2 regions of the Pseudomonas sp. EA_35y_Pfl2_R5 genome follow, and region 1 is predicted to be linked to the other one. Evidence: predicted binding sites of a transcription regulator. Region 1 holds the regulator's gene; the other holds the start of a gene.

Evidence for each region. The regulator sigma-54, encoded in region 1, starts transcription at its own class of promoters, with help from an activator protein. The targets are predictions, from matches to a motif close to ANTGGCATNNANNTTGCTNT.
Region 2: flgB (flagellar basal body rod protein FlgB) is a predicted target of sigma-54. The motif match lies at 2,437-2,456, and genes of this name have one in related genera.

The regions. Positions count from the first base shown of each region.
Region 1 is NZ_CAXAOW010000007.1:332-6,465, reverse strand. It holds gene AACX99_RS13655 (KpsF/GutQ family sugar-phosphate isomerase) at 1-84, shown strand, start outside; gene AACX99_RS13650 (KdsC family phosphatase) at 84-623, shown strand; gene lptC (LPS export ABC transporter periplasmic protein LptC) at 631-1,200, shown strand; gene lptA (lipopolysaccharide transport periplasmic protein LptA) at 1,187-1,729, shown strand; gene lptB (LPS export ABC transporter ATP-binding protein) at 1,732-2,457, shown strand; gene AACX99_RS13630 (RNA polymerase factor sigma-54) at 2,595-4,109, shown strand; gene hpf (ribosome hibernation-promoting factor, HPF/YfiA family) at 4,303-4,611, shown strand; gene ptsN (PTS IIA-like nitrogen regulatory protein PtsN) at 4,627-5,100, shown strand; gene rapZ (RNase adapter RapZ) at 5,103-5,960, shown strand; gene AACX99_RS13610 (HPr family phosphocarrier protein) at 5,973-6,134, shown strand, end outside.
Region 2 is NZ_CAXAOW010000002.1:232,346-238,479, forward strand. It holds gene flgE (flagellar hook protein FlgE) at 1-785, opposite strand, end outside; gene flgD (flagellar hook assembly protein FlgD) at 828-1,496, opposite strand; gene flgC (flagellar basal body rod protein FlgC) at 1,522-1,965, opposite strand; gene flgB (flagellar basal body rod protein FlgB) at 1,981-2,388, opposite strand; gene AACX99_RS05010 (bacterioferritin-associated ferredoxin) at 2,782-3,000, shown strand; gene bfr (bacterioferritin) at 3,196-3,666, shown strand; gene grxD (Grx4 family monothiol glutaredoxin) at 3,879-4,205, opposite strand; gene AACX99_RS05025 (molybdopterin oxidoreductase family protein) at 4,324-6,134, opposite strand, start outside.

The DNA.
Region 1 (6,134 bases):
AGCTCACTGGTGGTGATCGACGACAACGACCTACCTGTAGGCGCCCTGAACATGCACGACCTGCTTCGCGCCGGAGTGATGTGATGAGCCTTGACCTGACTAACCCCGACCTACTGCAGCGCGCCCAGGCCATCAAGCTGGCGATATTTGATGTCGACGGCGTGCTCACCGACGGTAAGCTGTACTTTCTGGTCGACGGCAGCGAATTCAAGACCTTCAACACCCTTGATGGCCATGGCATCAAGATGCTGATCAATTCCGGCGTGCGCACCGCGATTATCAGCGGCCGCAAAACCCCCGTGGTTGAACGCCGCGCGCAGAACCTGGGGATTCAACACCTGTATCAGGGCCGCGAAGACAAGCTGGTGGTGCTCGATGAGCTACTCGGCGAACTGGGCCTAGACTATGCACAAGTCGCATACCTCGGTGACGACCTGCCCGATCTGCCGGTGATCCGCCGCGTAGGCCTCGGCATGGCAGTCGCCAGCGCCGACGGCTTTGTTCGCCAGCATGCCCACGGGATTACCCGCGCTCGCGGGGGCGAAGGCGCTGCACGCGAGTTCTGCGAACTGATCATGCACGCCCAAGGCACCCTTGAAGCCGCTCAAGCCGCATACTTATAGGCCAACCATGCCCCGCAAGTTATTCAACATTGCTCTGTTCGCCTTTGTCGCACTGCTGGTCGCAGCCCTCGGCTACTGGAACCTCAGCCCCGAAAGCTTCAACCAGCAGACGCACAGCGCTGCAGCTGAAAGCACCATCGACTTTTACGCCACTAACACCTACACCGTGCAATACCAGGCCGACGGCAAACTGCACTACGAGCTGACGACCGACAAGGTCGAGCACGTCAAGACCAGCGACATCACCCTGATGACCAGCCCGAACATGAACCTGTTCCGCGGCACCGAGCTGCCCTGGAAAATCCGCAGCGAGCGCGGTGAAGTGTCGCCAGGCGGCGTTGAAGTCGAACTGATCGACAAGGTGCGCGTTGAGCGTACAGATGCCAAAGGCCGTCCGACCATCCTCACCACCAGCCGCCTGACCGTATTCCCCGAGAAGGAATATGCGCAGACCCAGCAAGCCGTTAGAATCGACGCGGCCAATGGGGTGACCACGGCAAAAGGAATGAAAGCGTACATGAATGACGGCAGGATGCTCCTGCTGTCCAACGTAAGAGGTCAGCATGAGGCTCGTTAACACCCTCCCCCTACTACTCAGCCTCAGCGCCGCACTCGGAAGTGTCAGCGCCTGGGCACTGCCATCCGACCGCGAACAGCCGATCCGCATCCAGGCCGATAGCGCGGAACTCGATGACAAACAAGGCGTTGCCGTCTATCGCGGCGACGTAGTCATTACTCAGGGCACCATGAAGGTCACTGGCGACACAGTGACCATCACCCAGAATGCCCAGGGCGATGTCGAGGTATTTACCTCGGTCGGCAAGCCGGCCTACTACGAGCAACTGCCGTCAGCCGACAAGCAGATCGTCAAGGCCTACGGCCTGACCATCCAGTACTTTATGGCCAACGAGCGCGTGGTACTGATCGACCAGGCCAAGGTGATTCAGGAAGGCAACACCTTCGAAGGCGAGAAAATCGTCTATGACACCCAACGCCAGATCGTTAACGCCGGCCGCGCCACAGGCACCAACGTCACCGCGCCACGTCCGCGCATCGACATGGTGATCCAGCCGAAGAACAAACCAGCCGACCAGCAGGCGCAGTAATAATGGCCACATTGAAAGCCCAACACCTGGCGAAGAGCTACAAAGGCCGCCAGGTCGTGCGCGACGTTAGCCTGAGCATCGATAGCGGGCAGATCGTCGGCCTGCTTGGCCCCAACGGCGCCGGCAAGACCACCTGTTTCTACATGATCGTCGGCTTGGTACAGGCCGATCAGGGCCGCGTGTTGATCGACGACCTCGATGTTAGCCACCAGCCGATGCATGGCCGCGCTCGCGCCGGCATCGGCTACCTGCCGCAGGAAGCCTCAATTTTCCGCAAGCTCAGCGTGGCCGACAACATCATGGCCATCCTGGAGACCCGCAAGGATCTTGACGGCCCTACACGCCGCAAAGAACTCGAAGGCCTGCTGCAGGAATTCCATATCAGCCATATCCGCGACAACCTCGGCATGAGCCTGTCCGGCGGTGAGCGCCGCCGCGTGGAAATTGCCCGCGCCCTGGCGACTAATCCCAAGTTCATCCTGCTAGACGAACCGTTCGCCGGCGTCGATCCTATTTCGGTAGGCGATATCAAGCAGATCATCCACCACCTCAAGGCCAAGGGTATCGGCGTGTTGATCACCGACCACAACGTGCGCGAGACCCTGGACATCTGCGAAACCGCCTATATCGTCAGCGATGGCCAACTGATCGCCGAAGGTGATGCCGAGACCATTCTGGCTAACCAGACAGTGAAAGAAGTTTACCTGGGGCATGAGTTCAGGCTGTAGCTACAGCTTTTCTCAAGCCGACTGCAGCCAAGGCTAGGCAAAACCTTTAAAGTCAGGCATATAATTTGCTTCCTAGTGGCGCTTTTTGAAAACGCCCTGTAGTGGATTGCGCACGACGCCGGTAAATAAGGTCTGCAATGAAACCATCGCTAGTCCTGAGAATGGGCCAGCAGCTGACGATGACACCGCAGCTGCAACAGGCCATCCGCCTGCTCCAATTGTCTACCTTGGATCTGCAACAAGAGATCCAGGAGGCCTTGGAGTCCAACCCGATGCTCGAACGCCAGGAAGATGGCGATGATTTCGACAATTCGGACCCCATGGCCGATGGAGCAGAAAGCGCCAGCCCCAGCGAACAGCCCGAAGCGCCCTATCAGGAAACCAGCTACCAGGAAGCCACGCAGACCGTGGACAACCTGGAAGAAGGTGATTGGGGCGAGCGTATCCCCAACGAGCTGCCCGTCGACACCGCCTGGGAAGACATCTACCAGACCAGCGCCAGCAGCCTGCCCAGTAGCAGCAACGATGACGACGAGTGGGATTTCACCACCCGCACCTCGAGCGGCGAAAGCTTGCAAAGCCACTTGCTGTGGCAACTCAATCTGGCACCAATGTCGGACAAGGACCGCCTGATTGCCGTCACCTTGATCGACTGCATCAACCAGCAGGGCTATCTGGAAGAAACCCTGGAAGAGGTGGTCGAAGCCTTCGACCCGGAGCTGGACATCGAGCTCGATGAAGTCGAAGCCGTGCTGCACCGCATTCAGCAGTTCGAGCCAACCGGTATCGCCGCGCGCAACCTGGGCGAATGCCTGCTTCTGCAACTGCGTCAGCTGCCAGCAAAAACTCCGTGGCTGAGCGAAGCCCAGCGCCTGGCCAACGACTATCTCGACTTGCTCGGCAGTCGCGACTACAGCCAGCTGATGCGCCGCATGAAGCTCAAGGAAGACGAGCTGCGCCAGGTTATCGACCTGATCCAGAGCCTCAACCCGCGCCCTGGCTCGCAGATCGAGTCCAGCGAGCCGGAATACGTGGTGCCTGACGTCATCGTGCGCAAGCACAACGAGCGCTGGCTGGTGGAACTCAACCAGGAAGCCATGCCGCGCCTGCGGGTCAACGCGCAATACGCCGGTTTTGTGAAACGTGCCGACTCCAGCGCCGACAACACCTTTATGCGCAACCAGCTGCAAGAAGCACGCTGGTTTATCAAGAGCCTGCAAAGCCGCAACGAAACCCTGATGAAGGTCGCCACGCAGATCGTCGAGCATCAGCGCGGCTTCCTCGATTACGGCGACGAGGCGATGAAACCCCTGGTGCTGCACGATATTGCCGAAGCTGTAGGCATGCATGAATCGACCATTTCGCGGGTGACCACGCAGAAATTCATGCACACCCCGCGTGGTATTTACGAGCTGAAATACTTCTTCTCCAGCCACGTCAGCACGTCCGAAGGTGGTGAATGCTCGTCCACCGCGATCCGTGCCATCATCAAAAAACTGGTCGCCGCGGAAAATGCGAAAAAGCCGTTGAGTGACAGCAAGATCGCTGGTTTACTGGAAGCACAGGGCATTCAAGTCGCTCGCCGCACGGTCGCCAAGTACCGTGAATCCCTCGGAATAGCGCCATCCAGTGAGCGCAAACGATTGATCTAAGGCAGCACGAAGAAGGAAGACAACTACTCGTACAGAATATGCCCAGGTCTCGCCTTTTCGCATATGCAGCCATACTGTCAGCATGCAATTAGCGACCGTGCCAGGCTCGTTCTACCAGAGTCTTCCACGCCACAGTGTTCCGGCGGCAGGCCTCTCGCCTGCCTCTTACACACGGCAACAAGGAGAAAGCGGTATGCAAGTCAACATCAGTGGACACCAGCTGGATGTGACCGACGCCCTACGCGACTACATCGCCGAAAAACTCGGCCGATTGGAGCGCCACTTCGACAAGATTACCAACGTGCAAGTCATCATGGAGGTCGAGAAGCTCAAACAGAAAATCGAAGCGACCCTGCACATTGCTGGCGGCGAAGTCGTCGCCAACGCCGAGCATGAAGACATGTACGCAGCCATCGATCTACTGACAGACAAACTCGACCGACAACTCATCAAACACAAGGAAAAACAGCTCGACCGCCAACAGGGCGCTATGGCCCGCTGACGTCGTCTATCTCCTATGATCCGACTTGAAACTATCCTGACCCCCGGCCGTTCCCTGGTGAACGTGCCGGGCGGCAGCAAAAAACGTGTCCTCGAACAGATTGCCAACTTGGTGGCGCGCGAGCTGCCTGACCTGGATGGCCAAGATATCTTCGAAAGCCTGATTGCCCGGGAAAAACTCGGCTCGACCGGTTTCGGTAATGGCATTGCCATTCCGCACTGTCGCCTGCCCGGTTGCACCGCGCCGATCAGCGCCCTGCTGCGCCTGGACTCCGCCGTGGACTTCGACGCCATCGACGGCGCACCAGTGGACCTGCTGTTTGTCCTGCTAGTGCCCGAAGCCGCCACCGATGCTCACCTGGAACTGTTGCGGCAGATCGCCAGCATGCTCGATCGCGGCGATGTGCGTGCCAACCTGCGGCAAGCCGAAAGCAGCGAAGCCCTGTATCAGGTGGTCGTGGACGTACAAAGTCAACTCAACCGAGCCTGAGCATGCGCCTAATCATCGTCAGCGGGCGCTCCGGCTCCGGGAAAAGCACCGCCCTCGATGTACTTGAGGACAACGGCTTCTACTGCATCGACAACTTGCCCGCCGGCCTGCTACCTGAACTGGCCGAACGCGCCTTGCTGCACACCGAGCTGCTGCATCCGCAGGTCGCAGTGTCGATTGATGCGCGCAATCTGCCGAGCCATCTCAAGCGCTTTCCCGAGCTGCTTGAAGAAGTTCGCGCGCGGCACATCAAGTGCGATGTGATCTACCTGGATGCTGACGAAGAAACCCTGCTCAAGCGCTTCTCCGAGACCCGCCGGCGCCATCCGCTGACCAATGAGAGCCGCTCATTGGCTGAAGCCATTGCCGATGAAAGCCTGCTCCTAGGCCCGATTATCGACTTGGCCGACTTGAAGATCGACACCACCCACCTCAACCTCTACCAGCTGCGCGATAGCCTCAAGCTACGACTGCTCAACCAGCCTGAGCCGGGCACCGCGTTTCTGATCGAATCCTTTGGCTTCAAACGCGGCATGCCGGTGGATGCCGACCTGGTGTTCGATGTGCGCTGCCTGCCTAATCCTTACTGGAAGCCGGACTTGCGCGATTATTCCGGGCTTGATCAGCCCGTGGTCGACTACCTCTCGGCCCAGGCCGATGCTGAAGATATGTACCAGGACATCCTCGCCTACCTGACCAAATGGCTGCCACGTTTTGCCGCCAGCAACCGCGCCTACGTCACTGTGGCAATTGGTTGTACCGGTGGCCACCACCGCTCAGTCTATCTGGCCAACCGACTGGGCGAGGCTCTCAAACCCATACTGAAAAACGTTCAGACTCGCCACCGCGACCTCAGTTAAGGAATTGCCGCGATGCCCGCCTGCGAAATCACCATTATCAACAAGCTTGGCCTGCACGCCCGCGCGGCGGCCAAGTTTGTCGGCGTCGCCGGGCGTTTCCCCTGCCAGGTCAAAGTTGGCCGCAGCGCGGAGAGCTTGGTCGATGGCAAAAGCATCATGGCCGTGATGATGCTG
Region 2 (6,134 bases), on a different contig from region 1:
TCAGCGCCAACCGTGAAGCCGGTTGGTGTCGAGGCGATGAGGGCAGCCACATCCAGCTGACCAGCCGTGGTGAATTGCAGATCCACCGATGAGGGTGTGGTCAGGGTCGGGTCGTCCGGGTTGCGTCCATCGATCAACACGTTCATCTGCCAGGTATTGGGCCCGGTCTTGAGGAAGTACTGGGTGAATACGTGGGAGTTGCCCTGGGTGTCGTAGATATTGGTCGAGGTTGAAGAATTGTAGGACGTCGGGTCAGTCGGATCGAATGGCACCGTGGTCGGCACAACATTGGTCGAATTAAGGTTGAAGGTCTGATCCAGGTTACTGGTCGGCAGCGGTGCCTGACTGGCCGTCTCAATCTGCAGGTCGCTGATCACGCCATTTTGCAGGTTGTTGTTGGCATCCACCGCATAGCCCTGCAGCTTGTAACCGAAGTTGTTGACCAGAAAGCCATCGCGATCAGTACCAAAGTAACCGGCACGGGTGTAGCTCACTTCGCCGTTATTACTCGTCTGAAAGAAGCCGTTGCCGTTGATCGCCAGGTCCAGAGCATTCTGCGTGTAGTTGATATTGCCCTGGTTGAACAGCTGCGACACATCACCCAGCAGCACGCCACTGCCCTGTGGATTGGCACCGGAGCCCAACACCGAAGCCGCGTAGACATCGGCAAACTCGGCACGCGACTGCTTAAAGCCAGCAGTACCGGCGTTGGCGATGTTGTTGCCGGTCACGTTAAGGTCACTGGTCGCCGCACGCAGACCGCTAAGACCGATATTGAAACCCATGGAAGACTCCTTGCCGGACAGCCGGCAGCTAAAACCTGTTAGTTACTGACCGATCACTTGGACTTGCGACATTGGCACGCTGCCAAGCCCCGCTAGGTTCAACATCAACTCTTTGCCGCCCAAGGTCACGCTGTCGACGTTGGCCGGCAGCATGGTGTAAAGCCCCTTGGTGCCGTCTGCGTAGGTAGCCTGCGCCTCGAACTTGTAAGTGCCGGGCGGCAACAGATTGCCGCTGGAGTCCTTGCCGTCCCAGATGAAGCTGACATTACCGGCCGCCTGCTCGCCCAAATTGACGCGCCCTACCGCAGAGCCGGCCTTGTCATAGATATTGACGTAGACGTTACTGCTGCTGGCCGGCAACACCAGGCTGGCCTTGAAACTCTCACTGGTATCGACCACGGCCTTGTCACTGGGGATGATCACCTTGCGCCCGACCAGCGAAGATGCCTGCAGCGCCTGGGAGGATTGATAACCGGTGAGCAGCGAGCCCATGCTGGTGTTCAACTTCTCGATCCCCTCAACCTGGCTGAACTGCGCCAGCTGGGCGATAAACTCGCCATTGCCTTGTGGCTCCAGCGGGTTCTGGTTATTCAACTGAGCCACCAGCAAGTTGAGGAACTCATTCTTGCCAAGATCCTTGTTTGTCCTGGTCTCATTCTTGATCTGGTATTGATCCAGTGCCGAACCACTGACATCGCCAACAGTACTCATAAGTCTGCGCTCCTTATCCGACGGCTTACTGACCCAGGGTCAATACGCGCTGCAGCATTTGCTTGGCGGTGTTCATCATTTCAACGTTGGTCTGGAAGGCCCGGCTGGCGGAAATCATGTCGGCCATCTCCTCCACCACGTTGACGTTGGGGTAATACACATAGCCGCCGGCATCGGCCGCTGGATGGTTCGGTTCATAACGCGGCATCAGACTGCTCTGATCTTCGACCACACCCAGCACCTGCACGCCGACACCCGCCTCATCCTGTTCGGCGAACAGCGAACCGCGATCACCGTTCTGCGCCGACTGGAACATGGTGGCGAATACCGGATGACGCGCGCGGTAGGTCTGGTCAATGCTCGAAGAGACGGTCTCGGCGTTGGCGATGTTGCTGGAAATGGTGTTGAGTCGAGTGCTCTGGGCGCTCATACCGGTTCCGGCAATGTTGAAAACACTGGCTAGTGACATGGCATCAGGCTCCTATTAATCGCCGCGCAGGGCGCTGACCAGCCCTTTGAATTTGCTGTTGAGCAGGGTAAAGCTGGCTTGGAACTGCACCGAGTTTTCCGCGTAATTGGACTGCTCGATCTGCAGGTCAACGGTGTTCTGATCAATCGATGGATGGAACGGGTTGCGATACGCCAGGCTGGCATCACCGACAATCACGCCATCAGCAGGTATATGCTGGCTATCAGTACGGTTCAGGCTGACCGGGCCACGCTGAGCCTTGGCACTCTGCTCAGCCAGCACGCTGGCGAACTGCAGATCACGCGCCTTGTAGTGCGGCGTGTCGGCGTTGGCGATGTTATTGGCCAGCACCTCGGCGCGCTGAGCGCGAAAGCCCAATGCCTGTTCATGTATGCCGAGTGCCCGTTCAAAACTGATGCTCATGGTCAGAAACCTTTGTCGGTTGCCGTTACTGTTTTCCGTACAAGACCATAAGCAATGCCTGTGCCATATTATTTTTTGCTTATTTATCAATGAATTAGATTTAAAAAACATCAATTAAGGCGGCAAAGCGGCAAGCGTTTTCCGCCTGTAGGCAAGCAAGCGGCAAGCGGTTTCTGCCTATTGCCACTCGCCCGGCAACCCTGCCGCAAGATTCAGCAAAAACTGCATTGCAACGACTGCTCAGCACAGGCAATCGCCGCGCGTGTCGTCATCAAATACACGCCAGCACCGCCCGTCAGGCAATTCTTAATCAGTAGCACACAGTTTTGACAAGCATTCTCATTAGCATTAGTATCCTTCGCATTAGCCACTGCCCTGCCACGAGCCTTAATCATGTACGTGTGTCTCTGCGAAGGTGTTACTGACGGTCAGATCCGCGAAGCCATATATGAAGGCTGCTGCAGCTATCGTGATGTGCGCGCCACCCTCGGCGTTGCCAGTCAATGCGGCAAATGTGCATGCCTGGCCAAGCAAGTGGTACGTGACACCCTGAATGAAGTGCAGAGCAGCCAGGCCGTCATGGCCTATCCAGCAAGTTTTGTTGCAGCCTGAATTTAGCGATAGAGAAAACCGGACCTGATGTCCGGTTTTTTTATGCCTGAAATTCAATACCTTAGCGCCAAAGTGCAGAACTTAAGCATTCGTATTCATATTAATTTTAACTTTAAATTCAAATACTTAGGTTTGACAGCTGAAAACCATCGGCTCAAAATTTAACGCTAACTCCCCTGCAAGGCAGACGCAGATATGAAAGGCGACAAGAAGGTCATCCAGCATCTGAACAAGATCCTCGGTAACGAGCTGGTCGCGATCAACCAGTACTTCCTACACGCCCGCATGTATGAAGACTGGGGCCTGAAGAAGCTGGGCGAGCACGAGTACCACGAGTCGATCGACGAGATGAAGCATGCGGATAAGCTGATCAAGCGCATCCTCTTCCTTGAGGGTCTGCCCAACCTGCAAGATCTCGGCAAAATCCTGATAGGGGAAAACACCCAGGAAATGCTTGAGTGCGACCTGAAGATCGAACACAAGGCACATATCGACCTGAAAGCGGCGATTGCCTACTGCGAAAGCATCGGCGACTACGCCAGCCGCGAACTACTGGAAGAAATCCTCTGCTCCGAAGAAGACCACATCGACTGGCTGGAAACCCAGCTCAGCCTTATCCAGGCCGTGGGCCTGCAGAACTATCTGCAGTCGCAGATGGACGAATAAGAACCTGCTTACGATCAGCTACGCGTCGGCCCTGCGTCGTTAAAAACAGACTCGGAATGCTCATGTACAAAAGTACACTCCGCTTCCTCGCCTGTTTTTGCCTTGCAGGACTCTAGCTCGCAAGATCGCCAACAGGTTCTGCCGCGCATAACGCCGCTCCATAAACAACAAACCCCGCACTTGGCGGGGTTTGTTGTTTATGTGCAGCCGAATTAAGCGTCGGCTTTCTGCACAGCGCCCTTGATCAGACTCTGCAGTTCACCCTTCTCGAACATCTCGACCAGGATGTCGCTGCCGCCGACCAGTTCACCACCTACCCACAATTGCGGGAAGGTTGGCCAGTTGGCGTATTTAGGCAGGTTGGCGCGAATTTCTGGGTTTTGCAGGATGTCGACATAGGCGAATTTCTCGCCACAGGCCATCACTACCTGTGAAGCTTTGGAGGAAAAGCCGCACTGCGGAGCGTTCGGCGAGCCTTTCATGTACAGCAGAACCGTGTTGGCGGCGATCTGCTCTTTGATGGTTTCGATGATATCCATTGGGCACCTCAGGACTTAACTTACCCGACTCACGGGTCGGCACGGTGGCGGCATTGTAGCGAAAAGCCGAGCGTAATGCTCGGCCTTCCCTGCCGCTTCCGTCGGTTGCGCGGCTCTGTTAAGCAGCCTCGACCTCAACAGGCACCCCATTGAGCGCCGCATTGCCCGACAGACTGTCGAGCTGACGCTCATCGGTCAGATCATTGGCACTGGCGCCTGGCTGCTCGCTGGCGATGCTCATTTTCACGCCAGGCCGCGCATGACCCCAGCCATGCGGCAGGCTAACCACGCCAGCCATCATGTCTTCACTGGCGGCCACCTCTACCTCGATGACTCCGACCCGCGAACGCACACGCACCAACTGGCCATCAGTGAGTCCGCGCTGGTTTAGATCCGCCGGATGCATCAACAGCTGATGCCGCGGCTTGCCCTTAACCAGGCGGTGATAGTTGTGCATCCAGGAGTTATTGCTGCGCACGTGGCGCCGGCCAATCAGCAGCAACTCATCAGCCTTGGCGGTAGGCTGCGAGGCAAAGCGCTGCAGATCGGCCATGATCACCGCCGGCGCAGCCTGAATCTGCTTGTTGGCAGTTTTCAGGCGCCCGACCAAGTTGGGCTTGAGCGCGCCCAGGTCGAGTCCATGCGGATGCTCGCGCAGCGCAGCCAAAGACAGCTTATGTTCCGACTTGTCGCCGTAAGTACCAATGCGCAGACCCATATCGATCATCTGCTCAGGTGCCATGGTCGGCTTGAGTTCTACGCCGGTCTTGTTTGCAAAGGCCTTGGCCAGGCCGACAAAGATTTCCCAGTCATGCAGCGCGCCCGCCGGTTTGGCCAGCACTGCCTCATTGAAGCGGGTGACATTGCGCACCGCGAACATATTGAAGGTGGTGTCGTAATGGTCGTGCTCCAGCGGCCCGGTCGGCGGCAGGATCAGATCGGCATAGCGGGTGGTTTCATTGATGTAGAAGTCGATGCTGAGCATAAACTCCAGGCCATCCAGCGCCTGCTCCAGCTGCCGACCATTGGGCGTGGACAGCACCGGATTGCCAGCGACCGTAACCAGCGCACGCACCTGCCCTTCACCCTCGCTGAGCATTTCCTCGGCCAGGGCCGACACCGGCAATTCGCCGCCGTACTCCGGCAAGCCGGATACGCGACTCTGCCAGCGATTGAAATGCCCACCGGAAGTCGAGGCCACCAGATCCACGGCTGGCTCGGTGCAGAGCACACCACCGACGCGATCGAGGTTGCCGGTTACCAGGTTGATCAGCTGCACCAGCCACTGACACAGCGTGCCGAAGGCCTGGGTCGACACACCCATGCGGCCATAGCACACCGCCGATTCGGCAACGGCAAAGTCCCGCGCCAACTGGCGAATCGTTTGCGCCGGTACGCCACAGCGGGCGCTCATGGTTTCGGCAGTAAAACCGGCAATCGCCTGACGCACTTCATCCAGTCCTTCGACCGCCAGGTGACTGGCACGGCCAAGGTTTTCTTCAAACAAGGTGTTGAGCAGGCCGAACAGCAGCGCAGCATCCTGACCAGGGCGGACGAATACATGCTGGTCAGCAATCGCCGCAGTCTCGCTACGGCGTGGGTCGACCACCACCAGTTTGCCGCCGCGTTTCTGGATGGCCTTCAGCCGCTTTTCCACGTCCGGCACGGTCATGATGCTGCCGTTGGAAGCCAGCGGGTTGCCGCCAAGGATCAGCATAAAGTCCGTGTGGTCGATATCCGGAATCGGGATCAGTAGGCCATGGCCGTACATCAGGTAGCTGGTCAGGTGATGCGGCAGCTGATCGACCGAGGTCGCGGAATAACGGTTACGGGTTTTCAGCTGGCCGAGGAAGTAGTTGCTGTGGGTCATCAGGCCGTAGTTATGCACGCTCGGGTTACCCTGATAGACCGCCACGGCGTTCTGCCCAT